DNA from 4 places in the Nocardia sp. NPDC058176 genome. Region 2 is predicted to be linked to each of the others. Evidence: riboswitches for the same ligand, from Rfam matches in the RefSeq annotation. Region 2 holds a riboswitch; each other region holds the start of a gene.
The links. A riboswitch is a leader RNA that binds a small molecule or an ion and turns the genes downstream of it on or off. The one in region 2 is predicted to bind S-adenosylmethionine.

Region 1 (7,148 bases), on a different contig from region 2:
GGTCACCCTGCGCACCCTGCCGCGCCAGGTGTCCGGCGTGATCGAGCCGGTCACCGTATGTGTACCCGCCCGCGACGAAGCCGAGCGACTGCCCGACCTCATCGCCGACCTGCGCGCCCAGACCGGGGTGCCGCGCCTGCGGGTGCTGATCCTCGACGACGCCTCCACCGACGGCACCTACGAAGCCGCACTGGCCGCGATCGGCGGCGACGACCGCTTCACCGTGCTGCGCTCGGCCGCCCACCCGGCCCCGGGCTGGACCGGCAAGGCCGCCGCGTGTGCGCGTCTGGCCGCCCGAACCGATGACGCGGCACTGGTTTTCGTCGACGCCGATGTACGACTGACCCCGCAAGCGATCGCCGCGGCCGTCACCGAGCTGCGCAAACGCGAGGCCGGGGTGGTGTCGGCGTGGCCCGTGCAGGAGGCGGGCTCGGTCACCGAAGCCCTGGTCCAGCCACTGCTGGCCTGGTCGTGGGCCTCGACCCTGCCGCTGGGTCCCGCCAATCACAGCCTGCGCCCGTCCACCGCGGTGGCGTGCGGACAGTTCCTCGCCGTCGACGCCGAGGCCTACCGGGCCGCCGGTGGGCACGGCGCGGTCGCGGCCAGCGCCACCGAGGACCTCGATCTGGCCAGGGCCGTCCGCCGGGCGGGACATCGCACGGCACTGGTGACCGCGGGCCCCTCGGCCCGCACCCGGATGTACACCGGCGCCACCGAACTCACCGACGGCTACACGCGCTGGCTGTGGTCGGCCTACGGCGGTCGACTCGACGCGGGCGCGGCCGTCGGCCTGTTCGTCGCCCTCGCCTACTGGATTCCCCCGCTGGCCGCGATCCTCGGCCGCGGCCGCACCCGCCGCGCCGGCCTGCTCGGCTACCTCGCCGCCGTCACCGGCCGAATCCTCGCCCGCAGCACCGAGACCCGCAGCTCCCCCACCCGCGCCGACCTCACTTCGGCCCTGGCCCACCCGATCGGCGTCGGCCACTACCTCACCTTGTGGGTGCGCTCCCACCACCGCCACCGCACCGGCCGCCTCCGCTGGAAGCAACGCCCCTTGGTCACCCCCGACCGCCGCACGGCCAAACACGCCTGAGCTGCCCCACCGAAGCCGCCCCGCGCTGACGCTGCGGCCTGGACCGTTGATCGCCAGGCACTGGTGGCGGCTTCTTCTCGGCCGATGCCCACCTGGACGCCTGGTGATCAACGGTCCAACGCCGTCAGGGCGATCGAGGCTGCACGGTGGGTGCGTCGACTCGCGGTCAGGGGACTTCGGTGATGCCGATGGTCGGGAAGAAGAAGCAGGAGCGGCCCGCGTTGTCGGCGGTGCCGAAGACGGCGGCCAGGACGGTGCCGCGGCCGGTGTCGACGGGGACCGCGCGGACGCCGCCGACCGGGATGGCGGCGAAGAGGAAGTCGCGGATGGCGGCCTCGGCGAGCGGGCGCAGTTCGACGGGCACCTCGGGCGGGACCATGGCGCCGACGATGTCGGCGATCGGGCCCATCGAGGCCATGCCGCCGCGGCCGCTGCTGAGGTTGAGCCAGGCCACCTGCATGCCCGCGGTCTCGGTGGCGGGGGTGTCGGCGGCCATGCCGTAGGGCAGGAAGGTGAACAGGGTCTGCCCTGATTTCACGGCGGTGAGGTCGAGGCCGGGGATCGGCAGGGTGTTGGCAGGCCAGGGGCCGGGTACCGCGCCCGCGACGGCGGGGACGATGCCGAGGCCGTCACCGGAGCAGTTCAGGGCCGCCGTGGGGTACAGGAACGGCTCGACACCCAACGCTTTCAGCGTGTCGACCACAGTCTGGTAGGCGGCGAGCAGGTCACCGGGACCGGCGGCGGGTGTCGTCGGCGCGTCCCTGGTGACCGCGGGCGTCGTGACCGTGGCGGCGGGCTCGGCGGCCGCGGGCGGCACGGCCAGCAACAGCGCGGCGGCGCAGGCCGTCAGCGAGGTCAGTGCGGTGGAACGACGCGACACGATCACGGCGCAACTCCTCATCGTCGACACTCAGAAGGCCGACGGTACTCCGGAAAAGCGCAGATCCAGCCGATGAACACGGCGTGGCGGGCACACGTGTTCGGCCCGGTCCCCACCCTGTCGCCGCGAAGTATGCACCGTGCGAACCGCGCGCCCAAGCTCTGCGCTCACGCTGACTTTTACCGTTGTGAACGATCCCGCCTGTGCCACATGCTGGTTCAGCTCGGGTCAGCAGCCCGAGCACAACCATCCAGAGCGACCGAGAGACCTGGCTCGACGACGTCGCAGCAACCCGCCCGTTTCCGGGTGTGGGTGCTTCTGCCGGGTTCGATGGAGGAGATCTACCCATGACCGCGTCTGCCGTTTCCGGCGCCGCGAACCCCGCGCGCCCCGAGCAGGCGAGTGTTTCGCCCGAAGGACCCGACGAATCCGGGCTGCCCCGCATCGCCGGAGCCTGGCATCCGTGGCGCTGGGTGGTCGGCGCGATCGCGCTGATCCTGGTGGCGCAGTTCGCCCACGGACTGATCACCAATCCCGGCTGGGACTGGGGCACGTTCGCGCAGTACTTCACGGCACCCTCGGTGCTGGCCGCCCTGCAGGTGACACTCGAACTGACCCTGTGGGGCACGGTGCTCGGCTTCGCGCTCGGCACACTCCTGGCGATCGGCCGGGTGTCGAACAATCCGGTGCTGCGGGTGATCGCCTGGACCTACATCTGGGCGTTCCGCTCGATCCCGCTGATCGTGCAGCTGCTGTTCTGGTTCAACATCGCCTACCTGTATCAGCGGCTGTCGGTGGGCATCCCGTTCGGCCCGGCCTTCTTCGACTTCGAGGTCAACGGCGTGATCAGCGGGTTCACCGCCGCGGTGATCGGGCTGGCGCTGCACCAGGCGGCCTATTCGGCCGAGCTGATCCGGGCCGGACTGCTCGCTGTCGACCAGGGTCAGCTCGACGCGGCCGCCGCGCTCGGCATCCCGAAGTGGCGCCAGTTCCGCACGGTGGTGTTGCCGCAGGCGATGCGCTCGATCCTGCCGAACGCGGCCAACGAGGTGATCGGGCTGTTCAAGGGCACCTCGATCGTGTCGGTGATGGCGATCGCGGAGCTGTTCTACCAGGTGCAGGTGGTCTTCGGCCGCAACGGCCGGGTGGTGCCGCTGCTGATGGTGGCCACCGTCTGGTACATCGTGCTCACCACGATCCTGTCGATCGTCCAGTACTACATCGAACGGCACTACGCCAAGGGCGCGCAGCGTCAGCTGCCGCCGACACCGTGGCAGCGGGTCCGCGCCAAGGTCACCGAGATCGCCGCGCACACCGCGCCTCCCCGAGGAGCCACCCGATGACCGCCGCGGTGCAGGCCAGGGGCATTCGCAAGTCCTACAACGGCACCGAGGTGCTGCGCGGGGTCGACCTCGCGGTGCGCGCCGGTGAGGTGGTGGCGCTGATCGGGCCGTCCGGCTCGGGCAAGTCCACGCTGCTGCGGGTGCTCAACCATCTGGAGGCCCAGGACGCGGGCACCGTGCACATCGACGGCGAGCTGATCGGTTACCGGCAGCGCGGCAACGTCCTGCGCCCGCTGCCCGACCACGCCGTGCGCGCCCAGCGCAGCCACATCGGGTTCGTGTTCCAGCAGTTCAACCTGTTCCCGAATCTGACCGTGCTCGACAACATCGTGCTCGCGCCCGTCTCGGCCCAGCGGCGCAAGCGCGCCGAGGTGGTCGCCGAGGCCGAGAAGCTGCTGGCCCGGGTCGGCCTGGCCGATTACGCCGACGCCTATCCGCGCAGGCTGTCGGGCGGTCAGCAGCAGCGCGTGGCCATCGCGCGGGCGCTGGCGCTGAAACCGCGACTGATCCTGTTCGACGAGCCGACCTCGGCGCTGGATCCGGAACTGGTCGGCGAGGTCCTCGCCGTCATCCGCGATCTCGCGCACGGCGGCACCGCGCTGGTGATCGTCACCCACGAGATCGGTTTCGCCCGCGAGGTCGCCGACACGGTCGTGTTCCTCGACGAGGGCGTGATCGTCGAACGCGGCGACGCCGCCACCGTCCTCGACCACCCCGAACACCCGCGCACGCAGGCGTTCCTGTCCCGCGTCCGCTGAACATCCCTTCCACGAACAGGTTTCGACACTGATGAAGCTCTCCACCCTGATCGGCATCGTCGCGGCGGCCACGCTGTTGACGGCAGGCTGCACCGCCGAGCCCGAATCGGCCACCACCGTGCAGGCCGGCGAGACCACCTACGACCTCTCCCCCGCCCAGGAGGCCAGGCTGCGGGTGGACAAGGTCGACGCCATCGCCGCCCAGGTGCCGCAGGCCATCCGCGACCGCGGCACCCTCGTCGTGACCGGTCCCGCCGGTTCCGTGCCGCCGCTGCGGTTCTACGCCACCGACGACCGCACCGTCGTCGGCTCCGAGGTCGACTTCGCCACCCTGGTGGCCGACATCCTCGGCCTGAAGCTCGACATCCAGGTGGCCGACTGGTCGCAGAACTTCGTGCGGGTGGATTCCGGTGAGGTGGACGCGTTCATCTCCAACGTGACCGTCACCGAGGAGCGCAAGGAGAAGTACGACTTCGCCACCTACCGCACCGACACCGTCGCGCTCGAGGTGCACAAGGACAGCGACCTGACCTACACCGACCGCAAATCCCTGGCGGGTCAGCGCATCGGCATCGGCGCGGGCACCAACCAGGAGCAGCTGCTGGTGAGCTGGAACGAGCAGAACGTCGCCGAGGGCCTGGCCCCGATCGACATCGCCTACTACCAGCAGTCCACCGACTACTACCTGGCGCTGGCCTCCAGGCGCATCGACGGCTACATCGGCCCGAACCCCGCGGCCGTCTACCACTCGACCACCACCGGCGACAGCAAGATCATCGCCACCTTCTCCGGCGCGGGCGAGCAGCTGCAGGGTGAGATCGCGGCGCTCACCAAGAAGGACAACGGCCTGATCGGCCCGATCCACCAGGCGCTGCAGCACGCCATCGCCGACGGCAGCTACCAGAAGGTGCTCGACCGCTGGGGCCTGGATTCGGAGAAGGTCACCGAGTCGCGGATCAACCCGCCCGGTCTGCCGAAGAAGCCCGCCGCATGAGTGTCGACCGGCTCGTGGCGGGAGGTGGCCACGCATGAAGTTCCTGCTGATGACGTTGATCACCCGCGTGCCCGATCCGGTCACCGGCGTGGTGCCGAGCACCCGCGACCGGTTGCACGAGGTGATCGACCAGGCCCGCCGCGCCGAGGAACTCGGCTACGACGGTTTCGCGGTCGGTGAGCGCCACGAGGATCCGTTCCTCTCGGCGGCACCGCCGGTGATCCTGAGCCACATCGCCGCGGTCACTTCCCGGATCAGCCTGTTCACCGCCGTCACCACCCTGAGCCTGCTCGACCCGGTGCGTGCCTTCGAGGACTACTCCACGCTGGACAACCTCGCCGACGGGCGCCTGGAACTGATCATCGGCAAGGGCAACGGCGCCGCGCAGGCCCAGCTCTACCACGTCACCACCGACGATCAGTGGGACCGCAATCGCGAAGGCTACGAACTGTTCCGGGCGCTGTGGGCCGGCGAGGAGGTGACCTGGTCGGGCCGGTTCCGGCCCTCGCTCACCGCCGCCAAGGCCCTGCCGCGTCCTTTGCGGCCGGATCTGCGCATCTGGCACGGCAGCGCGACGAGCAGGGAATCGGTGGAACTGGCCGCGCGCCACGGTGATCCGGTGTTCTCGGCCAATGTCACCAACCCGATCGAGCCGTATGCCGAACTGATCCGGCACTACCGCGAACAGTGGGTGGAGCACGGTCACGACCCGGCCGACGCCCTGGTCGGCGCGGGCACCGCGGGCTTCCACGTGGCCCGCACCTCGCAGGCCGCACTGGACACCTTCCGCCCGATCTACGACGCCCGGCTGGCCCTGCAGCGCAGGCTCGGCATCCCGATCGTGTTCGAGACCCTCGACGACTTCGTCGCCCGCTCCTCGGCCCTGATCGGCAGCCCGGAGCAGGTGCTCGACAAGGTCGGCCGCTATCACGAACAACTCGGCCACGAGGTGATCCACCTGTCCGCCGAACGTGACGGCCGATCCGTTTCCGACCACCTGGACAGCCTCGCGCTGTTCCAGGCCGAGGTGGCGCCCGAACTGCGCCGCCGTATCCCGAGCCGACCCCTGGCCTCGCGCCTCGAATTCTCTGGAGTTACCCCGTGATCCGTCCTCGTCATCGCATCGCCGTCCTCGCGGGCGTGCTGGCCGCCGCCACCACCGTGGCCGCCTGCGGCAGTGACACGGGAGGAGGTGGTGGTGACGCCGGACCGCCACAGCCCGGCGGCACCCTGCGCTACGGCCTGTCCCAGGCGCCGAGCTGCTCGGATCCGGCCCAGGCCGGCTCGAACCAGACCATCTACGTGACCCGCCAGATCGTCGACTCGCTCACCGATCAGGACCCGAAGACCGGCGAGATCACGCCGTGGCTGGCCAAGAGCTGGGAGGTCAGCTCCGACGCCAAGGTGTTCACCTTCACCCTCGCCGACGGCGTCACCTTCAGCGACGGCACCGCGCTCACTGCGGACTCGGTGCGCGACACTCTCGACGCGATCGTCAAGCTCGGTGGGGCCAAGGCGCCGCTGGGATCGAGCTATCTGACCAACTATGTCGGGACCACCGCGGTCGACAAGCTCACCGCGCGCGTCGAATTCAGCGAGCCCAACGCCCAGTTCCTGCAGGCCTCCTCGACCCCGCAGCTCGGCATCCTGGCCGAGTCCACCAATGCCAAGGCCGCCGAGGAGCGCTGCGCCGGTGACAACATCGGCAGCGGCCCCTTCACCTACGCCGACTACAAGCAGGACGCCTCGGTGACGCTGGCCAAGCGCACCGGCTACAACTGGGGCTCGGCCGTGTTCGGCCACGAGGGCGAGGCCTACCTCGACCGGATCGAGTTCACGGTCGTCCCGGAATCGGGTGTGCGGACCGGCAGCCTGACCTCCGGTCAGCTCGACGCGATCAGCGACGCGCTGCCCCAGGACGAGCCGCAGATCGAGGCGGTCGGCGGACAGGTGCTGTCCACCTCCAACCCCGGCACACCGTTCGGCCTGCAGCTCAACGTGACCCGTGGACCGCTGCGCGACCAGGCGGTGCGCGAGGCGCTGCTGCCCGCGCTCAACCGCCAGGAACTCGTCGACACGG
Region 2 (7,148 bases):
GTAGCGGGTGGTGGCCTGGGTGGTGAAGGCGAACACGCGGGTGGGGGCGATCGCGGTCCAGGCCGTGGCCAGGTCGGGATGCACGGTCACCACCGCGAGGTCGTGATAGTCCAGGCCGGCGCGGCGCAGCTTGGACTCGGACAGGTCGAAGCCGAGCGGCTCGATCAGATGCAGCGCACAGCCGGTACCGGCGGCGAGACGGATCGCGTTGCCGGTGTTCGGGGGAATCACAGGATTGTGAAAGATCAGATGCAGCACAGCGGATCACTCTCCCATGTGGCTGTGCGCCCGCCCGCAGGCGGCATCTGGAACAATCGGGCCCGTGAACAAGGCGGAGACCACCGGCAGGCACCGGGTCGTGCGGTTGAGCGCGGGGGAGCAGTACCTGCGCAGTCACCTGCCGATGACCGTGGTGAGCGCGCTGATCGTGGTCGCGATCGTGTTCGTGGTGTGGGATCGCTGGCGCCGCGGCGCCCTCATCTTCGGCAGCGCCGCCCTGGTCGCCGCCGCTTTCCGTCTCTGCCTGCCGACCGTCCAGGTTGGCCTGCTCGCCGTCCGCAGCAAGCCCTTCGACGTCGCCGCCCTCACCGCCCTCGGCAGCGCCATCGTCTTCCTGGCGGCCACCATCAACACCCTCGGCGTCAACTGAGCTGCTGGACGGTTGATCACCACGCTCTCAGGTGAGTATCGGCCGAGAAGCGAACGCCACCACAGCGTGGTGATCAATGGTCCAGATCGGAGCTAGGCGGTTTTGTGGTCCCAGAGGCTGCGGTGGCCTTTGGCGCCGTAGCGGTCGCGGGCCTGGCTCGGGGTGATCGTGGTGGCGGTGGCCGGTTCCCCTGAGCGGGCGTGGGCGGCGAGGATCTGGCCGGTCATCGGGGCGATGTACGGCGCGGCCTTGATCAGGCCCAGGTTGTCGCGGCGCGAGGTGAACCAGGCGAGGGCGGAGGCGGGCAGGCGGACGCCGGGGCCGATGATCCGGGGCAGGTCGAAGCGGCCGAGTTCGCGCATCCAGATCGGCAGGGTCGCGATCGTGGCGAGGGACAGCAGCCGGCTGCCGATCGCGAACGGCAGACCCTTGCTCGGCGGGGTCCACAGCAGGTAGTGCATGCCGCGCACCGCGCGCTCGGAGGCGCACAGCTGCGGGCGGACCCGCTCGAAGTACGCGCGCACCTCCTCACGCGAGCGCGGGACGTCGGCGGGCTTGCAGGTCTGCAGCTCGGCGGCGATCACGCATTCGGCCCAGTACCGGTCCTCTTCGGCGGGGCTCAGCGGGCCCGGCCCGTACATCTCGTAGGCCTTGAGCACCGAATGCCAGCCGGTGACGTGGATCCACAGCTGCGAATCGGGATTGTTGGCGCTGTAGCGCTTGCCGCTGATCGGTTCGATGCCCGTCATCGAGGCGTGCACGGTCATCAGGTGTTCGGAGGCCTGGATGGCGGTGCGTCCGTCGCCGAGCGCGACCAGCAGGAAGTACGACAGCGTGTGGTCGAGGCGGGTCCGCGGGTTGTTGTAGATCCCGTCGGAATCGGCGACCGCGGCGGTCAGGAAGGGGTCGAAGTGTTCGAGGGTGACCGCGCGCTGGAACCCGATCAGCGCGGTCGGCGCCGCCCACACCTTCCAGCTGGGGGAATCCGGTCCGAAGAAGCCGTAGTCGTCACGACGCAGGGTGGTCGGGTCGAAGGCCATGGCACATGCTCCTTTGCAGTGCTGAGGCGAACCTCGCAGTTGAATACAACGCAACCGTAGCAATGGATCGAAATGAATACAACGGTTGTGTAGGATTTACTGCGATGGGCCGCGATCCGGGCCCGGTATCGTCGGGACAGTGGAGGGAGGCGCGCGCGTGACCGCAACGCAGGAGCAACGGCCGCGCCGTCGCTACGCCCCGCGCCTGCCCCCGCACGAGCGTCGCGCCCAGCTGCTCGACGCCGCGTTCACCGTGCTCGGCCGGATGGAGCTGCACGAGCTCAACATGGAAGCGGTCGCGCAGGAGGCAGGCGTCGGAAAACCCGTGCTGTACACGGTGTTCAAGACCCGCGCCGAACTGGTCGAGGCGCTGCTGGAACGCGAGAGCGAACGCGGACTCGCCCAGATCGCCGACACCCTGCCGGAGAACCTGACCGGTACCGATCCGATCGAGGCCGCCTTGGCCACTGTCGAAGCGTTCGTCGGTGTGGCACTGGCGAATCCGACCCGCTGGCGGCTCATCCTCGCCACCCCGGCGAGCGCGCCCGACGAATACCGTGCCGCGCTGCGCGCTTCCCGCGACGAGATCCTCGCGCGCGCGGAATCCCTTGTCCGCGTGGGCATCGCGATGCTGCCGCGCTGGTCGGCGATGGACGCGGCACTCCTGGCGAACTCGACGCTCACCGTCGCGGAGATGCTGGGGCGACTGGCCGTCAACGAACCCGAGGAGTATCCGCGTGAGCGGCTCCAGGACTACGTGCGGTCGATCGTCACCCTGCTGGCGGGCACTGCCAAGCGCTGAACACCCCTGCGGTTCAGCGGTTCTCCCGCGCCAGGCGCATGGTCTCGGTGAGCAGCTTGGCCACCGCGGCGGCCTCGGTGAGGAAGCCGTCGTGCCCGTCGCGCGAGTGCACGATCTCGAGTCCGGCGCAGCCGGGCAGACCCTCGGCCAGCTCGGCCTGGGTGTGCAGCGGGTAGAGGCGATCGGAATCGACGCCGCCCACCACGCACGGCACCGACGTCGAGGCCAGCGCGGCGGCGACGCCACCCCGGTCGCGACCGATGTCGTGGCGGTTCATGGCCTCGCTGAGCAGCACATAGGTGGCCGGGTCGAAGCGGTTCACCAGCTTCTCGGCCTGGTGCTCGAGGTAACTCTGCACCGCGTAGCGGCCGCCCCGCCACGGGTCCTCGTCGCCCTGGGGACGATTGGTGAAGCGGTGGTCGAGTTCGCCCTCGGTGCGGTAGGTCAGGTGCGCGATGCGGCGGGCCAGGCCCATGCCGGTCGTCGGCGCGCGGCCGGTGCCGTGATAGTCGCCGCCCTGCCAGTCGGGGTCGGCCGTGATGACGGCCATCTGGGTGGTCTGGGTGCCGATCTGATCGGCGGTGGCCCGCGCGCCGACGGCGAGTACCAGCGCCGCCGCGACCCGCTCCGGCTTGTCGATCATCCACTCGAGCACCCGCATGCCGCCCATCGAGCCGCCGACCACCGAGGCCAGGCGCTCGACCCCGATCAGGTCGAGCAGCTGTGCCTCGGCGGTCACCTGGTCGCGAATGGTCAGCTCGGGGAAACGCGAACCCCACGGGCGGCCGTCGGGCGCGATCGAGGACGGCCCGGTGCTGCCCTTGCAGCCGCCGAGCACGTTGGTGGCGATCACACACCACTCGTCGGTGTCGATCGGCGCGCCGGGGCCGATCATGCCCTCCCACCAGCCGGGCTGGTCGTTGTCGGCACTGGTGATGACGTGCGAGTCGCCGGTGAGGGCGTGCTCGACGAGCACCACATTGTCCAGGGTGGGCGAGAGCTCACCCCAGCGTTGCACCGCCAGCCGCACATCGGGGACGACGGCGCCGTTCTCCAGCGCCACCTCCCCGATGGCGACCACGCCGAGTCGCCCGTCCGGCGGCGGCAGGGCCACTCCGGTTCCGGGACGGGCGATCGGCGATTCGGTGCTCACAGTCACGTGCGCGCCGCCGCGAATCCGGCCGCCAGATCGGCCAGGATGTCGTCGATGCCCTCGATGCCGACGGCGAGCCGGACCAGGCCGGGCTTGACGCCCGCGGCCAGCTGCTCTTCCGGCGTCAACTGCGAATGCGTGGTCGACGCCGGGTGAATCACGAGGGAACGCACATCACCGATGTTAGCGACATGGCTGTGCAGGCTGAGCGCGTCCACGAACTTCTTGCCCGCGTCGACGCCACCGGCCAGCTCGAAGGCCACGATCGCGCCCGCGCCCTTGGGCGCCAGCTGCTTGGCCCGCTCGTGCCAGGGCGAGGTCTCGAGGCCCGCGTAGTGCACCACGTCGACGCCCGGCTGCTCGGCGACGAACTTCGCGACCACCTCGGCATTGGCCACGTGCCGCTCGACGCGCAGGCTCAGCGTCTCGATGCCCTGGGCGATGAGGAAGGCGTTGAACGGCGACACCGCCGAGCCCAGGTCGCGCAGCAGCTGCACACGGGCCTTGAGCGCGAAGGCGGGCGCGCCCAGGTCGGCGAAGACCGCGCCGTGGTAGCTGGGGTCGGGCTCGGTGAAGCCGGGGAAGCGGGGCTTGCCGTCGGCGTCGCGCACGGTCCAGTCGAAGGTGCCGCCGTCGACGATCACGCCCGCCACCGCGGCGCCGTGGCCGCCCAGGTACTTGGTGGCCGAGTGCACGACGATGTCGGCGCCGTGGGCCAGCGGCTGGATCAGGTACGGGGTCGCGACGGTGTTGTCGACGATCAGCGGCAGGCCCGCGGCGTGCGCGACACCGGCGATGCCGGGGATGTCGAAGACCGCGCTGCTCGGGTTGGCGATGGTCTCGCCGTAGAAGGCCTTGGTGTTGGGCCGGATCGCGGCTTCCCACTGCGCCAGGTCGTCGGGGTCCTCCACGAAGGAGACCTCGATGCCGAGCTTGGGCAGCGAGTAGTGGAACAGGTTGTAGGTGCCGCCGTAGAGGTGCGGGCTGGACACGATGTGGTCGCCCGCGCCCGCCAGGTTCAGGATCGCGAAGGTCTCGGCGGCCTGGCCGGAGGCCACCAGCAGCGCCGCGACGCCGCCTTCGAGCGCGGCGACGCGCTGCTCCACCGCGTCCTGGGTGGGGTTCATGATCCGGGTGTAGATGTTGCCCGGTTCGGCGAGACCGAACAGCGCGGCGGCGTGGTCGGTGTCGCGGAAGGTGTAGGAGGTGGTCTGGTAGATCGGCAGGGCCCGCGCGTTGGTCGCTGCGTCAGGGGCCTGGCCCGCGTGGACCTGCTTGGTCTCGAACGACCAGTTCTCGGGCAGGGCAGAGTCGGACATGTCGGTGCTCCAGGGGGTTGTTCGCCGGGTATCTCGTCAGATGGGTCGGATCGACGGACAACAACACATGGTGGCCTCCTCGAATGCGCGCTTGCCCTCGACCTTCGAGAGCCCGGTCATCACCCGGAGCACCCCACCGCAGCTGGAGGGTTGCCGACCAGCGAGCCGGGGCTTGGCGCTGGTACTCATGACCTTGCCGTCATGTTAACCGGACATCTCGCCCGCGCGGAAATTTCCCCCGATTTCGTCGAGAAGATCACTGGCCCGCGCGGCGTGTTGCCGCCGCGGTCCCGCACAGCGGGCCCTCCCATCGCGGTGAGGTCGGTGGCAGCAGTACGCTTGTCTTGTTTGCACCACACGTCCCGCAGACAACGCGGGGCATATACGTTGTCTGTTGGAACAGCTGGGGTCCGCTCACAAGCGTGTTCGCCTGGCCGTGCAATGAGGGCACCATCCTAGGAGGACACGAAGATCCATGTCCAAGATCAAGGTTGAAGGTACCGTCGTAGAACTCGACGGCGACGAGATGACTCGGATCATCTGGCAGTTCATCAAGGACAAGCTGATCCATCCGTATCTCGACGTGAACCTCGAGTACTACGACCTCGGCATCGAGTATCGCGACAAGACAGACGACCAGGTCACCGTCGACGCCGCGAACGCCATCAAGAAGCACGGCGTCGGCGTGAAGTGCGCCACCATCACCCCGGACGAAGATCGGGTGAAGGAGTTCGGCCTCAAGAAGATGTGGCGCTCGCCCAACGGCACCATCCGAAACATTCTGGGTGGCACCATCTTCCGCGCGCCGATCATCATCTCCAACGTGCCCCGCCTGGTGCCCGGCTGGACCAAGCCGATCATCATCGGCCGTCACGCCTTCGGCGACCAGTACCGTGCCACCGACTTCAAGGTCTACGAGGCGGGCACCGTCACGCTGACCTTCACGCCGGAGGACGGCAGCGAGCCGATCGTGCACGAGGTCGTGAAGATGCCCGAAGACGGCGGCGTCGTCATGGGCATGTACAACTTCAAGAAGTCGATCGTGGACTTCGCGCGGGCCTCGTTCAACTACGGCCTGCAGCAGAACTACCCGGTGTATCTCTCCACCAAGAACACCATCCTCAAGGCCTACGACGGCATGTTCAAGGACACCTTCCAGGAAGTCTTCGACGCCGAGTTCAAGGCCGAGTTCGACGCGGCGGGCCTGACCTACGAGCACCGCCTGATCGACGACATGGTCGCCTCCTCCATGAAGTGGGAGGGCGGCTACGTCTGGGCGTGCAAGAACTACGACGGCGACGTCCAGTCCGACACCGTGGCCCAGGGCTTCGGCTCGCTCGGCCTGATGACCTCGGTGCTGCTCACCCCGGACGGCCGCACCTGTGAGGCCGAGGCCGCGCACGGCACCGTCACCCGGCACTTCCGCCAGCACCAGCAGGGCAAGCCGACCTCGACCAACCCGATCGCGTCGATCTTCGCCTGGACCCGAGGGCTGGAACACCGCGGCAAGCTGGACAACACCCCCGAGGTGATCGGCTTCGCGCAGGCGCTCGAAGACGTCGTCATCAAGACCGTCGAGGGTGGGCAGATGACCAAGGATCTCGCGCTGCTCGTCGGCGGGGATCAGGGCTACCTGAGCACCGAGGAGTTCCTCGGCGCCCTGGACGCCAACCTGGCCCGCGCTCTCAAGTGAGGCGAAGCCGGTGAGAAGAAGGGCGTCTGCACCCACCGGTGCAGGCGCCCTTTCTTCATCGGAGACGGTCCTGCTGCCATGGCCCGCGGAGTTCGGGCGGGACCGGCCGCGCTACGTGCTCGTTGTCGCACTCGCGCTGTTCTGCGCGCTGGGGACGTGGGTGTCGCTGGTCGGGTGCGTCACCGCGATCGGTGCCGCGGACGTGCTGTGGGTGGTGTTCTGGGGATCGAGCACGATGGTGTTCGGGCTGATGATGTTCGCGCTGCCGTTGTTCTGGCGGGTGCGCCGGCGGAAGCTGCCGCCGATCGCCCGTGTCGTGACGCCGGGTGGTGCGGCGCTGTTCGTCCCCGCCCCTCGGCGGACCCAGCTTCCGGCACTGGCGTTTCTCGTCGGTGGGTCCCTGTGGATGGCGTGCTACGTCTTCCTCGGGATGACCGTGTGGGAACCGGATGCCGAGCTCCACCACCTGTGGAACTACCTGGTGTTGCTGCT
Region 3 (7,148 bases), on a different contig from region 2:
CGGTGCGCGAGGCCGCGAACGCCGCCATCCCGCCCGCCGGGGGCGAGCTGCCCGCGCTGATCCCCTTCGACGGCGAGGCCAAGAAGGCGCTCGAACTCACCTTCCGCGAGGCGGTTCGCCTCGGCCACAACTACATCGGCACCGAACACATCCTGTTGGCGCTGCTCGAACAGGAGAACGGCACCGGCATCCTCAGTGGGCTCGGTCTGACGAAGGAGGCCGTCGAGGCCGACATCGTCGAACTGCTCTCGGCGTTCCTGGCCGGGCAGCAGGCGGAGGGCGAAGCCTGAACCGGGTGGCGCCCGGTTCCGATCCCGGCCGGGCGCTACCTTGCACTCTCACCCGTCGAGTGCTAAAAATGGCTTTGGCACTCGTCACTGTTGAGTGCCAGGTCGGGACGGTGAGATCGGGTTCCATCGACACCCTCGGTCGTCCGTCGCGGGCACCGCACCTGGCCAGCGTACTTTGGGGCGATCCAACCTGTGGTCGTCTCGTGTGTCAGCCATAGACATGTGGAGGATCTCAACGCAATGGCCAAGACAATTGCGTACGACGAAGAGGCCCGTCGCGGCCTCGAGCGGGGTCTGAACGCCCTCGCCGACGCTGTCAAGGTGACGCTGGGCCCGAAGGGTCGCAACGTCGTGCTCGAGAAGAAGTGGGGCGCCCCCACGATCACCAACGATGGTGTGTCCATCGCCAAGGAGATCGACCTCGAGGACCCGTACGAGAAGATCGGCGCCGAGCTGGTCAAGGAAGTCGCCAAGAAGACGGATGACGTCGCCGGCGACGGTACGACCACCGCCACCGTGCTGGCCCAGGCGCTCGTTCGTGAAGGTCTGCGCAACGTCGCGGCCGGCGCGAACCCGCTCGGCCTGAAGCGCGGCATCGAGAAGGCCGTCGAGGCCGTCACCGCCAAGCTGCTCGACACTGCCAAGGAGATCGACACCAAGGAGCAGATCGCTGCTACCGCTGGTATCTCCGCGGGCGACCCGGCCATCGGCCAGCTCATCGCCGAGGCGATGGACAAGGTCGGCAAGGAAGGTGTCATCACCGTCGAGGAGAGCAACACCTTCGGGCTCCAGCTGGAGCTGACCGAGGGCATGCGCTTCGACAAGGGCTACATCTCCGGTTACTTCGTGACCGACCCCGAGCGTCAGGAAGCGGTCCTCGAGGATCCGTACATCCTGCTGGTGTCGTCGAAGATCTCGACCGTCAAGGACCTGCTGCCGCTGCTGGAGAAGGTCATCCAGGCCGGCAAGCCGCTGCTGATCATCGCCGAGGACGTCGAGGGCGAGGCCCTGTCGACCCTGGTCGTGAACAAGATCCGTGGCACCTTCAAGTCCGTCGCCGTCAAGGCGCCCGGCTTCGGTGACCGTCGCAAGGCCCAGCTGGCCGACATCGCCATCCTCACCGGTGGCGAGGTCATCAGCGAAGAGGTCGGCCTCTCCCTGGAGACCGCCGGTATCGAGCTGCTCGGCACCGCGCGCAAGGTCGTCATCACCAAGGACGAGACCACCATCGTCGAGGGCGCCGGCGACGCGGAGGCCATCAAGGGCCGCGTGGCGCAGATCCGCACCGAGATCGAGAACTCGGACTCGGATTACGACCGTGAGAAGCTGCAGGAGCGCCTGGCCAAGCTGGCCGGTGGCGTTGCGGTGATCAAGGCCGGTGCCGCGACCGAGGTCGAACTCAAGGAGCGCAAGCACCGCATCGAAGATGCCGTGCGCAACGCCAAGGCTGCCGTCGAAGAGGGCATCGTCGCCGGTGGCGGCGTGGCCCTGCTGCAGGCCGCCCCCGCGCTGGACGGCTTCGAGGGCCTGTCGGCCGACGAGGCGACCGGTGTCAACATCGTGCGCGTCGCGCTGTCGGCTCCGCTGAAGCAGATCGCCTTCAACGCCGGCCTCGAGCCCGGCGTGGTGGCCGAGAAGGTCTCCAACCTCCCCGAGGGCGAGGGCCTCAACGCCGATTCCGGCGTGTACGAGAACCTGCTGGCCGCCGGCGTTGCCGACCCGGTCAAGGTCACCCGTTCGGCCCTGCAGAACGCGGCCTCCATCGCGGCCCTGTTCCTCACCACCGAGGCCGTCGTCGCCGACAAGCCGGAGAAGGCCGCCCCCGCGGGCGACCCGACCGGTGGCATGGGCGGCATGGACTTCTGATCCCCCGGATCAGCTAGTTCCCGCAAGTCACGAAAGCCGACCTACCCCGGTAGGTCGGCTTTCGGCATTCCGCCGAACAACACGAACAACTGAACTAGTTTCGAACTAGGTGTAGCGTGGTGGTATGGCCACACGCACCTTCCCGTTCTCGACCCTGATCAACAAGCAGACGAGTGTCTTTCCCGCTCTCGCCGACGCCGAGGTCATCCTCGAGCGCCGGGATGCCGAGAACCTGGTGCTGATGCGGTCGGAGCGGTTCGACGCGATGGTCAAGGGTCTCGGCCTCGCCGCGCGCTCGCTCGCGATCATCGCGAAGGCCAATCGCCCGCTCGCCGAAGAAGTATTCGCCGAGGAACTCCCGTGGCTGACATGGCTTCCGGCGGAGGCCCGCCCCGAATGCATTCGTGAGCTCCTCGAACACCTCCTCGCAGGAGCCGAAACCGGTCTCCTACTACCCTTTTCCCGGGCATTGAAGGAGTGGCAGTCGACCGCGGAGATCTACTCCGACCCGGAGTTGGCTCGCCGCCTGCGCGGACCGTTCGACACCGAGGACTCGACAGTGTTGCCACGCCCCGGCGGTGCGGATGCCTGAGTCGCTGCGGCGAGGTGATGAGGTCCGCCGCCCGACCGGGTGGGTCGTTCGTGCCGTCGACCTGCGTGCAGCCAAAGGGTGGACGCAGCTGGTGAGCCAGGCGCAGGCCAACGCCGACCGCGCCTGGATCGCGATAACCACCGACCCGCGCTGTCGTGACGACCCAGCACGTCAGCATCCACTGAAATACGACTTGAGCCGAGTGAAGGTCGACGGATCCGATTGCGAGCAATGGCAGTTCGAGGTCACCGGCGGCGGTCGACTCTGGTACGCGATCGATGACGAGAACCGCACGTTGTGGATCACCCACGCCGGCACCGGTCACCCGAAACAGACCGACCGCCGAAGGTAGGGCGGAGGTCGCTAGCCCACTGGGGTGAGGCGGAGGCGTTCGGCGAGTTCGTTGAAGATGTAGAAGTTGGGGATGGTGCTCACGGGGGTGAGGGAGCGCCAGGTGCCTGCGGTTTTGATGCGGATGTGGCCGCTGCGGGCGTCGATGAGGTGGATGTTGTCCCAGGGGAAGGATTCGGCGCGGAAGGTGAGGGCGTCGAGGGAGAGGGACAGTTCGCCGAAGGTGACGGTGTCGCCGTTGTCGATGGCGGCGACGGCGGCGGGGAGCTGGGTCGCGGTGACGGCGGATTGGATGGCGCGGGCCCATTCGCGGGCGCGGGCGAAACCCTCTTCGTCGATGGTGGCCTCGACGCCGCCGGGGCCGCTCAGCTGCAGCAGGTAGGTGACCGCGACGGTGTCGTGGAAGGGAATGGTCTCCTGGCGCACTTCGGTGCTGTCCCAGCGGAATCCGGCGACCCGCTGACCGGAGCGATACACGGTGACACCGTGATCGAACAGGTCGATTCGCGCGGCCCGGTTCTGCCGGTTGATCATGCCGCGCCGGAACGCGAGCAGGACCGGCAGCGCGGCGATGGCGAGCAGCGAGACGCCGCCCTGCCAGGCGCCGACGGCGGTGCAGATCACGCCGATCACGGCGATACTGCCCGCGACGATGCCGCAGCCGCGCACGAAGGTGTCGTCGGCCGGGGTGGCGAGGAAGGTGTCACGGTGCGCGCCGAGGTGCTGATACTCCGCCATGAGGTGTATCAGTTGGGTCAGTGGCACGGTGTGCCGGGCTTCGGTCGCGTCCTCCGGCCTGTTCGGAGTGATCACTCGTCCCTCCATGAGGCGTCTTTCATTCGCGGCGAAGCGTATGCGAACCGGGGGGATATCGCCACTGCAATGCCGGGATTCGAGCGGGGAGATCCGGGCAACGACCGGCCGGAACGCCCTCCGTGCCCCGGCGCGACCGGCGACCGTCCTCGGCGAGCGCCACCTCCGGCACCCCTGCGCGGCATCGGCCCATGTCATCGCTCCCGGATAGGCTGGATCGCGTGCTGTTCGTGGATGAAGGTGTGCGCGAGGGCCCGGCGATCGTGTTCGTGCACGGTATCGCGGGCTCGCCCGACTGGTTCGCCGCTGTCGCCGAGCGGCTGTCCGGTGACTTCCGGGTGATCCGGGTGGACGTCCGCGACCAGCGCGACGATTTCGGCGTGTCGGCCAGGACCGCCCCGGTCGCGGAGCTGCTCGACGAACTCGCCGTGTCCGAGGTGACCGTGGTCGGCCATTCCTTCGGCGCCGAGATCGCGCTGGAGCTGGCCACGAGTTCGGACCGCGTGGCCCGCGCGGTGGTGGTCGGCCAGGGTCCGGACTACCGGCAGGCCCGGATTCCCGCGGCGGCGAAGTGGGTGGTGCGCCCGTCATCGGTGCGCCTGGCCCAGCGGTGGGCGCCGGCGCCGGTGGTCCGGTTGTGCCTGCGGAGTTCGTTCGCGCCGGGTTTCCGCTACGAATCCTCGCCCGGCCTCGCGGATTCGGTGGTGCGTGACTTTCGCGGCACGGTCCCGGCCGCCCTCGCCTACACCGCGGGCGCGCGGGCCGACGACCTCGCGGCCCATCCGCTCGACGCCCGCGTGGCCGAACTCGACCTTCCGGTACTTGTCGTGCACGGCCGCCGCGACCACCTCTACGATCACGTCTCGACGCTGGCCAGATACGCCGCGGCGGGCGCGCGCACGCACTTGGTCGAGCATGCGGGGCACGCGCCCCAGGTCGAGCAGCCCGATGAATTCGTCACCGTGCTGCGGGAGTTCCTGCGCGACTGAAGAAGCCCGCCGGAAGGATCCGGCGGGCTCGCGGGCGAAGTGTCCTAGCGTTCGGCGGCGGCCTTCACCCTGGCCAGCGTTTCCCGCATGCCCGAGACCAGGTTCGCCTCGAACTGCTGCTCACCACCGAGCGCGACATTGATCATGCCGCGCACCGGCGCGGGCACGCCCTTGGGCGCGACCACGCGGGATTCGGTGACGCGGGTGCCGGTGGCGGTGGGCTCGAGTTCGTAGCTCCACACGGTGCGGTTCTCGTTCATCTGGAACGCGAACACCTGGTTCGGCTCGAAGCGCACGATGCGCGAGGTGGTCGGCCAGATCTTCCAGCCGTCCTTGTTGATGTTGAGGGTGAACGTCCCGGTCCGGACGCCGCCGAGTGCGATCATCTTCCGCGTGGTCGGACTGAACTCGGAGATCCGCCCCAGATCGGTGAGCACCGACCACACCTGCGCCGGCGACGCGGCGATTTCGATACTGGCTTCGAGATTTTTCGGCAACGTTGCCTCCGGGAATGTGTGACGGTCGGTCACGCACAGCATATGCACTGGTGAGCGGGCCTTCCTCCGCCCCTGGTCGGATTTTTTCACCATGGTCGCAATTCTGGTCAAAATTATTGCGCCCGAATAGGTTTCGATGGACGGTCACGAGTTCCAGCATCGAGCCCCGGCTTGCTGGGCGGCAACCCTCCATTGGCGGCGGGGTGCTCCGGGTGACGACCGGATGGCGGGGACGATCCCGCCATAAGCGTCCTTTTCTGGAGGGTCTATCCATGTCTGTAGTCCAACTCGACGCCACCCGTGCCCCGGAAACGATCGCGACGACCTTCGTCGTGGTCGCCGACCGGTTCCTCGGGATTTCCAAGGATGATCGGGTGCATACCGTGTCGGGCCTGGTCGCGCTGCTACGCAGCGGACGGTTCCACGCGGCCGATGCGGAACTGGCCGTCCATCTGGGGCAGGGCATCACCCGCCACGATCTCGACTACCTCGAGCACGTGGCGGCCATTCACGCACCGCAGGCGCGGTTGCGGGTGGTCGGCGAGATCGCCGAACCGGCCCGCAGGCACCACGTGCACAAATATCAGGACTCCAATGTCCTGCTGGCGGGCCTGGTCAGGGAGGACGAGAACCTCTTCCGCGCCGACCTGCGCCTCGACGGCGACAACGAACTGCTGCTCGACCACCAGACCGGTGAGCACGTGCAGGGCATCGTGGTGATCGAGGCCGTGCGTCAGCTGTTCCTCGCCGCGTTCGAACTCGAGTACGGCGTCCGCAGGCCGCAGGAGCACTTCTACATCGTCTGGAACAACGTGGACCTGAAATTCGGTTCCTTCCTGTTCCCGCTGCCCGCGACCCTGCACGCCCAGCTCACGCCGGTCTCGGTGGACGATCCGGGCAAGTTGCAGTTCCTGATCGAGACCGAGGTCCGCCAGTTCGGCAAGCCGGTCGCGAGCTCGCGCATCGAGTTCGCCGCACTGCCCAACGAGCGGATCTCCCAGATCGAGCGGGCCAAGGCGGCCAAGGCGGTCGACGCGTACCTGGCGGCCTCGGCATGAGCGGAGCTGCGTTCTTCGATGTGGACGAGACCGTGATCACGGTCAAGTCCATGTTCACCTTCCTGCGCTTCTGGCTCGCCGAGAACGGTGACGACGGCAGCGAGTACGCGCGCATCACCGACGATCTCAAGGCGCGGGCGAGTGCGGGTGGCCCGCGCGAAGAGATCAACCGCGAGTACTACCGGGCCTATCGCGGCGTCGAGTACGCCGCGCTCGAGGCGGCCGGGCAGCGCTGGTTCGCCGAGTTCGTCGCCGAGGGGGCCGCGTTCTACGCCGAGGCCGTGCGGGCCTTGCGCGAGCACAAGGCCGCGGGGGTGCGCACGGTCCTGCTGTCGGGATCGTTCGCCCCGGCGATCGCGCCGGTCGCCGCGGCGGTCGGTGCCGACCACGTCATCGCCACCGAACCGCTGCTCGACGAGCACGGCGTGCTCACCGGTGAGGTGCGCAGGCCGATGATCGGCGCGGCCAAGGGCGAGGCGGTGGTGGCGTACCTGCGCGAGCACGGGATCAGCGCGAACGACACCTGGGGCTACGGCGACCACGGCACCGACCTGCCGTTCCTGTGGTTGGTCGCCCGGCCCGCCTATCGCGGCGAGGACCCGAAGCTGGTCGCGGCCGCGCGCAGCGGCACCTGGCGCCACCTCGGTGATCGGCTCGGCGATGCGCAGGGCAACGAGTTCTCCGATGACCGA
Region 4 (7,148 bases), on a different contig from region 2:
GCATACGACTGGTCGTGGTTGCGCGCCGGTGTCCCGGATATCGACCTGGACATGTATCTGGCGATGCCCGAAGACCTCGCCCGAGTGATCGAGGTCAAGGACGGCCTCCTCGTGCACTGCGACTCACCCTCGCCGAATCACATCACCATCGCCGACGTGATCAAACAGTCCCTGCGGGAAGCGATCCGCAAGCGCAGTCCTGGGCAACCATGCCTGAAAGCCAGTGGCGAATTGGACATGTTGGTCTCCGAGGTGCCCTTCAACTTCCGCCGTCCCGATGCCATCGTGTATCGCTGCATCGAGGACCCGCGCGACAAGTGGAAGACGAAACCGACAGCGGGAGACACCCTCCTCGTCGTCGAAGTGGTGTCACCGGCGACGATCACCGCCGACTGCGTCGACAAGCGAGCGGAATACGCGCGCCTCGGTATCGAGCAGTACTGGATCGTCCGCATGGAGAACAACGACGGACGCGTGAAGTCCATCGAAATCCTCCGCCTCAACACCGCGGGCGTCTACATCTCCACCGAAACCCGCTTCCGCTCCCACAGCCCCACCGCGATCGCGATCACCGACCCACTCGCCGTCACCATCACCTGGGACGCACTCGACGCGGACCTCGACTGAGCCGAACCGCCCGACGGCCACTCACGACGGCGCCGTGCTGGCCGGTTCGGCACGCGACGCCGCCGAAGGCGTGGTCGAGGAGCGCGAGTTGATCGAGCCCTATTCGCAGGCGACTCCGTCGCCATCGCGGTCGAGCCCGGAGCGATAGCCGGGTTCGCCCGCGTACAGCGGCGCGGCTCCGGCGGCGCGGGCCGCGGCGCAGTTCGGGTAGTAGGCACTGGGGGCGGGTGGGGGAACCTCGGCGACGCGTGGGGCGGGCACGGTTGTGGTCGGCGCGGGCAGGATGACCGGTGGCGGCGGTGGCGCGACGATGGTCGTGGTCGGTACCGGCGGGGCCAGCGGCGCTACCGGGAAGTCCTCGGTGGCGGTCGGTGTCACCTCGGCGGTCGGTGTCGGTTCGGCCGTCGGCGTGGCCGGGTCGGTGGAGGTGGTCGTCGGTGCCGATGTGGCAGTGACGGTTTCGACCAACGTGATCGTCGTGGTTTGGGCGACCGAGGACTCCTCTTCACCGACTCCGACGCCAACGAGGAGTCCGACCACACCGGCCGCGCCGATCCCGGCAACAACGGGCCAGCGCCGCTTCTTGTCCGGCTGCCGGGGCGGGCGAGCCCATGGATCGGGCGACTGAATCGGTCGAGTCACAATCTCCCCTTGAGTGGACGAGCAAGCTATAGGGGTTTGATCGCGACCGACCCGACGTGCGTTACCCATTCAGCATGGTTCTAAACCTGCAAATTCGCGACGGGCGAGCCCGAATCGTCAGGACATCGTGCCACTTGCCCGCTGAACGAACTCGACCGCCGAGAACACCTCTCAGCGGCCAAGATTCGTTTGGATCCACAGTGGCCCGGGGTCAGCCGACGCCGAACTCACGACGACGCCGAGGCCTCACCCGTTCAGCCGATCAGGCAGGGTGCCGCGCCCGCGGGCGAATCGGCGGTGAGGGGGCGGGTTTCGGGGGTCGGATTCCACAGACCGTCGGTGGTGGCGTACTCCCACGAGGGACCGGATTCGACAAACGTCGCGATGGCGCCGATCAACCGGTCCACATCGGCGGCGGTGGTGCCGAGGCCGATGCTGGCGCGCAGGGCGGCGTCGAGGCCGAGGCTCGCGAGCAGGGGGTGGGCGCAGAAGCGGCCGTCGCGGACGCCGATGGCGTGTTCGGCGGAGAGGTAGGCGGCGACCTTGCCGGGGGCGTGGTCGGTGACGGTGAAGGCGACGATCCCGACGGAATCGGCGCTGTCGGACCAGATGTTGACCAGCGAGACCCCGGGAATCGCGGTGAGCCCGTCGCGCAGGCGATCGGCCAGGAAGCGTTCGTGCTCGATGAGTTCGGCGGGATCGAACGCGGCCAGCGCGTCACAGGCGGCGGCGATGGCGGCCGCGCCGAGCACATTCGGCGATCCGGCCTCGTGCCGCTGCGGCGCGGGCGCCCATTCGACCTGCGCCACACCGACTTCGCGCACCGCACCACCGCCGGCCAGATGCGGCTCGCCCGCGTCCAGCCAGTCCCGTCGGCCGACGAGCACACCGGCGCCGAACGGCGCGTACAGCTTGTGCCCGGAGAAGGCGAGGTAGTCGATGCCGGTCTCGCGCAGGGAGATCCGGCGATGCGGCGCCAGCTGGGCGGCGTCGACGAGGATCCGCGCACCGCACAGGTGGGCGATGGTGGCCAGGCGCTCCAGCGGCAGCACCTCACCGGTGACATTGGACGCCCCGGTGATCGCGAGCAGCGCGGCGGGCTTGCTGCACAGTTCGGCGACGACCCGCCGGATCGTCTCCTCGACGGTGTCGGCGGCCTCGACGACGCGGCGCCCGTGCGCGGTCCACGGCAGGAAGTTGGCGTGGTGCTCGATGTCGAGGACCACGGTCTCCCCCGGCACGCATCCGGCCAGCAGGTTCAGCGAGTCGGTGGTGTTGCGGGTGAACACGACGACCTGGTCGTCGGCGGCGTCGAGGAACCGGGCGACGGCGCCGCGCGAGGCCTCGTAGCACTCGGTGGAGATCCGCGAGGCGTAGCCGGCGCCGCGGTGCACGCTGGCGTAGTACGGCAGCAGCTGCGAGATCCGGTCGGTGACCTGCCGCAACGCGGGTGCGCTCGCGGCATAGTCGAAGTTGGCGTAGGTGCTGGTGCCGCCCTGCACGAGCGGAACCTGGAGGTCGGCGCCGGAGACGGTCGCCAGGGCACAGGTGGGGTCGATCACAGCAGTCATCAGGAGTATCCCGTCGGCTCAGGGACTCGTTCCCGAAATGGGTGCAAGAGTCCGCGCTTGCCGCGCCCACAGCGGACGGCGGCCTGGTCGTCACCCGGAGCACCCCACCGCGGAGGAGGGTTGCCGACCAGCTAGCCGGGGCTTGTCGCTGGTACTCGTGACCTGCATCGAGAGTGACAGACGAGCGCCGAGGATGTCAACCACCTTTCGGCGAGCCGGAACCGACCGCCCGGAATCCCTTGCACCGCAACATCTTCTGGCGAACACACCGCACGTGACGGTGCGCACCCGGCCGGATTGCCACCGAATTGCCCCTCTACCACATCCACCGAAACAGTCGACACTCCCGATCATGGACATCCCAAATGATTGATTTCCCCCACTATTTGCTAGGGTGGCCGACATGTCCACGAACACGAACTCCGTCCGCGGCCTGCCGCGCTACCCGGTGTACGCGCTCGGACGGCTCACCAAGGCACTGCACGCCGAGATCGGCATCCCACTGCGCGATCACTGGGTACTCACCTTCATCGCGGAGAACGCCGACCTCACCCAGAAGAAGGTGGGCGACGCGCTCGGCATCGACCGCAGCGAAGTGGTCCGCCTCATCGACGCGCTCGAGCGCGCCGACCTGGTCGAACGCACCCGCGACGGCAAGGACCGGCGCAAGTACCGGCTGCGGATCACCGAGGCCGGACGCAAGCAGTGCAAGCGCACCGACAAGATCATCGCCGAGGCCACCGCCCGCGTCCTGGCGCCACTGGACGCCGACGAGCAGGCCGCCCTGCACCGGCTGGCCCGCACCGCACTCGACGAGCCGCCGCCCGCGGCGTCGTGATCCCGCGACGACGCCCGCCCGCGGTTGCCGTGGGCCACACCATCCGGCGAGTACCGTTGGCATCCGGTGACCATCCCGTTTGCCCCCTGGTAACCCGGCCGTGAAACAACAGACACCACCGATGGGGGTCAACCGATGAGAGGTGGACCGATCGCCATGCTCGAGCCACGCACCGAGGCCGCGACGGGGACGTTGCGCGATCCGCTGCTGCGCGCCGACCTCGCCGCACCGCCGCGCACCCTGGTCGACATCCTGACCAGCACCGCACTCGCCCATCCCGACGCGCCTGCCATCGACGACGGCACGGTCGTGCTCAGCTACCTGGAACTGATCGCCGCGATCGAGTCCAGGATGACCGAGCTGACCGCGGCGGGCGTTCGCCCCGGCGACCGGGTCGGCGTGCGGATGCCCTCCGGCAGCGCCGCGCTCTACGTGACGATCCTGGCCGTGCTCTACTGCGGCGCCGCCTATGTCCCCGTCGACGCCGACGACCCGGAGGAACGGGCCAAACTGGTCTTCGGCGAGGCGCGAGTGAGCGCGATCGCCACCGGCGACGGCATCGAGTCGGCCACCGCCGCGGCGGGCCGCACCGACGTCTCGGACTGGAACACCCTGCCCACCCCCGCCGACGACGCCTGGATCATCTTCACCTCCGGCTCCACCGGTACCCCGAAAGGCGTTGCGGTCACCCATCGCAACGCCGCCGCCTTCGTCGACGCCGAGGCCCGGCTGTTCCTCCAGCGCGCCCCGATCGGCCCCGGCGACCGTGTGCTCGCCGGTCTCTCGGTGGCCTTCGACGCCTCCTGCGAGGAGATGTGGCTGGCCTGGCGGCACGGCGCCTGCCTGGTCCCCGCCCCGCGTGACCTGGTCCGCACCGGCGCCGACCTGGGCCCCTGGCTGATGCGCCGCGAGATCAGCATCGTCTCCACCGTGCCGACCCTGGCCGCGACCTGGCCCGCCGAGGCGCTGGAGTCGGTGCGGCTGTTGATCTTCGGCGGCGAGGCGGTGCCGCCGGAGCTGGCCGAACGTCTCGCGGGCGGCGTCGAGCGCGAGGTGTGGAACACCTACGGCCCCACCGAGGCCACCGTCGTCGCCTGCGCCGCGCTGCTCGACGGCGGGATGCCGATCCGGATCGGCCTGCCGCTGGACGGCTGGGATCTCACCGTCGTCGACCCGCAGGGCAATCCCGTGCCCGAGGGCGAGTCGGGTGAACTCGTGATCGGCGGCGTCGGCCTGGCCCGCTACCTCGATCCGGCCAAGGACGCCGAGAAGTACGCCCCGCTGCCCTCGCTGGGCTGGGAACGCGCCTACCGCAGTGGCGATCTGGTGCGCAACGACCGCGAGGGCCTGATCTTCCTCGGCCGCGCCGACGACCAGATCAAGATCGGCGGCCGCCGCATCGAACTCGGCGAGCTCGACAACGCCCTGCAGCACCTTCCCGGCATCAGCGGCGCGGCCGCCGCGATCCGGACCACCAAGGCGGGCAACAAGATCCTGGTCGGCTACCTCACCGGCGCCGGACCCGATTTCGACGTGAAGAAGGCCAGAGAGATTCTGGCCGAACAACTTCCGGCCCCGCTGGTGCCGCGCCTGGCGATCGTCGCCGACCTGCCGACCCGCACCTCCGGCAAGGTCGACCGCGACGCGCTGCCCTGGCCGCTGCCGAGCACCGAGGAGACATCCGACTCCGGTCTCGGCGGCACCGCGGCCTGGGTGGCCGGGCTCTGGGACGCCATCCTCGGCGCCGAGGCCACCGATCTGAGCGCCGACTTCTTCGATCTCGGCGGCGGCTCGCTGGCCGCGGCCCAGCTGGTCGGCGCGCTGCGCGAACGGTTCCCGCACGTCACGGTTGCCGATCTCTACGATCACCCCCGGCTCGGCTCGCTGGTCGAGCTGCTCGACGGCAGCGCGCCGGTCGCGGCCGTCGACAAACGCGTGGTCGCCCCGACTCCCCGCCGCGCCCAGCTCGCCCAGGTCCTGGCCACGATCCCGCTGACCACCCTGACCGGCCTGCAATGGGTCACCTGGCTGACCGTGGTCTCCGGCATCGCCGCCTGGTCGGGTTCGCTGCCGTGGCTGCCCCGCCTGTCGTGGTGGTGGATCGTGCTGGCCTTCGTCCTGTTCATCTCGCCGATCGGCCGGATGACGCTGTGCGTGGCAGGCGCTCGCATCCTGCTGGCCGGGCTACGGCCGGGTTCGTATCCACGCGGCTCCTGGGTCCACCTCAGATTGTGGGCCGCGGTCCGCCTGTCCGAGGCCAGCGGCGCCGAAAGCCTGTCCGGCGCACCGCTGATGGTCCCGTTCGCCCGCGCGCTGGGCGCCAAGATCGGCAAGGGCGTCGACCTGCACACCCTGCCCCCGGTCACCGGCATGCTCGAACTCGGCGACGGCGCCAGCGTGGAACCCGAGGTCGACCTGTCGGGCTACTGGGTCGACGGCGACATCGTGCACATCGGCGGCATCACCATCGGCGAGGGCGCGGTGATCGGCGCCCGCTCGATCCTGCTGCCCGGCACCAAGATCGGCAAGAAGGCCGAGATCGCCCCCGGTTCGGCCGTCTCGGGCAAGGTCAAGGGCGAACAGGAATGGGCGGGCTCCCCGGCCGCGAAGACCGGTAAGGCGCCGCGCCGCTGGCCCGACCACACCCCCGAACGCGCCAGGCACTGGCTGGTGGTCTTCGGCATCTCGTCGATGGCACTTGCCGCGATGCCCGTGCTCGGCCTCGCCGTGGGCGGCACCTTCATCGCCTGGTGGGTCCGCGAGGAGACCACCATCGGCGCCGCCGCCCTGCGCGGGTTCGCCATCCTCCCGGTCGCGACCCTGCTCAGCCTCGGTGTCTACGCGGCCGCCACCGTGATCGCGGTCCGCCTGCTCGGCATCGGCCTGCGCGAGGGCTACCACCCCGTGCGCAGCCGCACCGGCTGGCAGGTGTGGGCCACCGAACGCCTGCTCGACTCCGCGCGCACCTTCCTGTTCCCGCTCTACGCCAGCCTGCTCACCCCGCTGTGGCTGCGCCTGCTCGGCGCCCGGATCGGCAAGAACGTCGAAGCCTCGACGGTGCTGCTGCTGCCCAAGTTCACCGTGGTCGCCGACGGCGCGTTTCTGGCCGACGACACCATGATCGGCAGCTACGAACTCGGCGGCGGCTGGCTGCGCATCGGCGAGGCCAAGGTCGGCAAGCGCGCCTTCCTCGGCAACTCCGGCATGACCGCGCCCGGCCGGCGGGTGCCCAAGAACGGCCTCGTCGCGGTGCTCTCGGCCGCGCCGATCAAGTCCAAGGCGGGCTCGTCGTGGCTGGGCAGCCCGCCGGTGCGCCTGCGCCGCGACACCGACTCCTCCGACACCGCGCGCACTTTCGATCCGCCGCTGCGGTTGAAGCTGGCCCGCGCCGTCGTCGAGACCTGCCGGCTGATCCCGGTGATGATCACCTTCGCCATCGGCCTCGGCGTGCTGTTCGTGCTCGCCCTGAT

Region 1: linked by a shared signal. The riboswitch ahead of ACFVVM_RS27805 (amino acid ABC transporter permease) and the one ahead of ACFVVM_RS34030 (bifunctional o-acetylhomoserine/o-acetylserine sulfhydrylase) in region 2 are both predicted to bind S-adenosylmethionine.
Region 3: linked by a shared signal. The riboswitch ahead of ACFVVM_RS15540 (AfsA-related hotdog domain-containing protein) and the one ahead of ACFVVM_RS34030 (bifunctional o-acetylhomoserine/o-acetylserine sulfhydrylase) in region 2 are both predicted to bind S-adenosylmethionine.
Region 4: linked by a shared signal. The riboswitch ahead of ACFVVM_RS23245 (aminotransferase class V-fold PLP-dependent enzyme) and the one ahead of ACFVVM_RS34030 (bifunctional o-acetylhomoserine/o-acetylserine sulfhydrylase) in region 2 are both predicted to bind S-adenosylmethionine.

What each region holds. Positions count from the first base shown of each region.
Region 1 is NZ_JBHVVA010000006.1:267,020-274,167, reverse strand. It holds gene ACFVVM_RS27815 (glycosyltransferase) at 1-1,093, shown strand, start outside; gene ACFVVM_RS27810 (hypothetical protein) at 1,260-1,979, opposite strand; SAM riboswitch class I at 2,217-2,310, shown strand; gene ACFVVM_RS27805 (amino acid ABC transporter permease) at 2,321-3,316, shown strand; gene ACFVVM_RS27800 (amino acid ABC transporter ATP-binding protein) at 3,313-4,074, shown strand; gene ACFVVM_RS27795 (ABC transporter substrate-binding protein) at 4,106-5,068, shown strand; gene ACFVVM_RS27790 (LLM class flavin-dependent oxidoreductase) at 5,103-6,173, shown strand; gene ACFVVM_RS27785 (ABC transporter substrate-binding protein) at 6,170-7,148, shown strand, end outside.
Region 2 is NZ_JBHVVA010000014.1:26,692-33,839, forward strand. It holds gene ACFVVM_RS34005 (tRNA (cytidine(34)-2'-O)-methyltransferase) at 1-258, opposite strand, end outside; gene ACFVVM_RS34010 (DUF3017 domain-containing protein) at 404-649, shown strand; gene ACFVVM_RS34015 (oxygenase MpaB family protein) at 742-1,689, opposite strand; gene ACFVVM_RS34020 (TetR/AcrR family transcriptional regulator) at 1,847-2,491, shown strand; gene ACFVVM_RS34025 (homoserine O-acetyltransferase) at 2,505-3,605, opposite strand; gene ACFVVM_RS34030 (bifunctional o-acetylhomoserine/o-acetylserine sulfhydrylase) at 3,647-4,963, opposite strand; SAM riboswitch class IV at 5,046-5,156, opposite strand; gene ACFVVM_RS34035 (NADP-dependent isocitrate dehydrogenase) at 5,439-6,656, shown strand; gene ACFVVM_RS34040 (hypothetical protein) at 6,772-7,148, shown strand, end outside.
Region 3 is NZ_JBHVVA010000002.1:651,348-658,495, reverse strand. It holds gene ACFVVM_RS15575 (Clp protease N-terminal domain-containing protein) at 1-290, shown strand, start outside; gene groL (chaperonin GroEL) at 531-2,156, shown strand; gene ACFVVM_RS15565 (hypothetical protein) at 2,281-2,748, shown strand; gene ACFVVM_RS15560 (hypothetical protein) at 2,741-3,100, shown strand; gene ACFVVM_RS15555 (DUF6585 family protein) at 3,112-3,912, opposite strand; gene ACFVVM_RS15550 (alpha/beta fold hydrolase) at 4,134-4,901, shown strand; gene ACFVVM_RS15545 (SRPBCC family protein) at 4,946-5,398, opposite strand; SAM riboswitch class IV at 5,541-5,654, shown strand; gene ACFVVM_RS15540 (AfsA-related hotdog domain-containing protein) at 5,671-6,456, shown strand; gene ACFVVM_RS15535 (HAD family hydrolase) at 6,453-7,148, shown strand, end outside.
Region 4 is NZ_JBHVVA010000004.1:416,559-423,706, reverse strand. It holds gene ACFVVM_RS23255 (Uma2 family endonuclease) at 1-627, shown strand, start outside; gene ACFVVM_RS23250 (excalibur calcium-binding domain-containing protein) at 727-1,269, opposite strand; gene ACFVVM_RS23245 (aminotransferase class V-fold PLP-dependent enzyme) at 1,524-2,840, opposite strand; SAM riboswitch class IV at 2,889-3,003, opposite strand; gene ACFVVM_RS23240 (MarR family winged helix-turn-helix transcriptional regulator) at 3,244-3,678, shown strand; gene ACFVVM_RS23235 (Pls/PosA family non-ribosomal peptide synthetase) at 3,835-7,148, shown strand, end outside.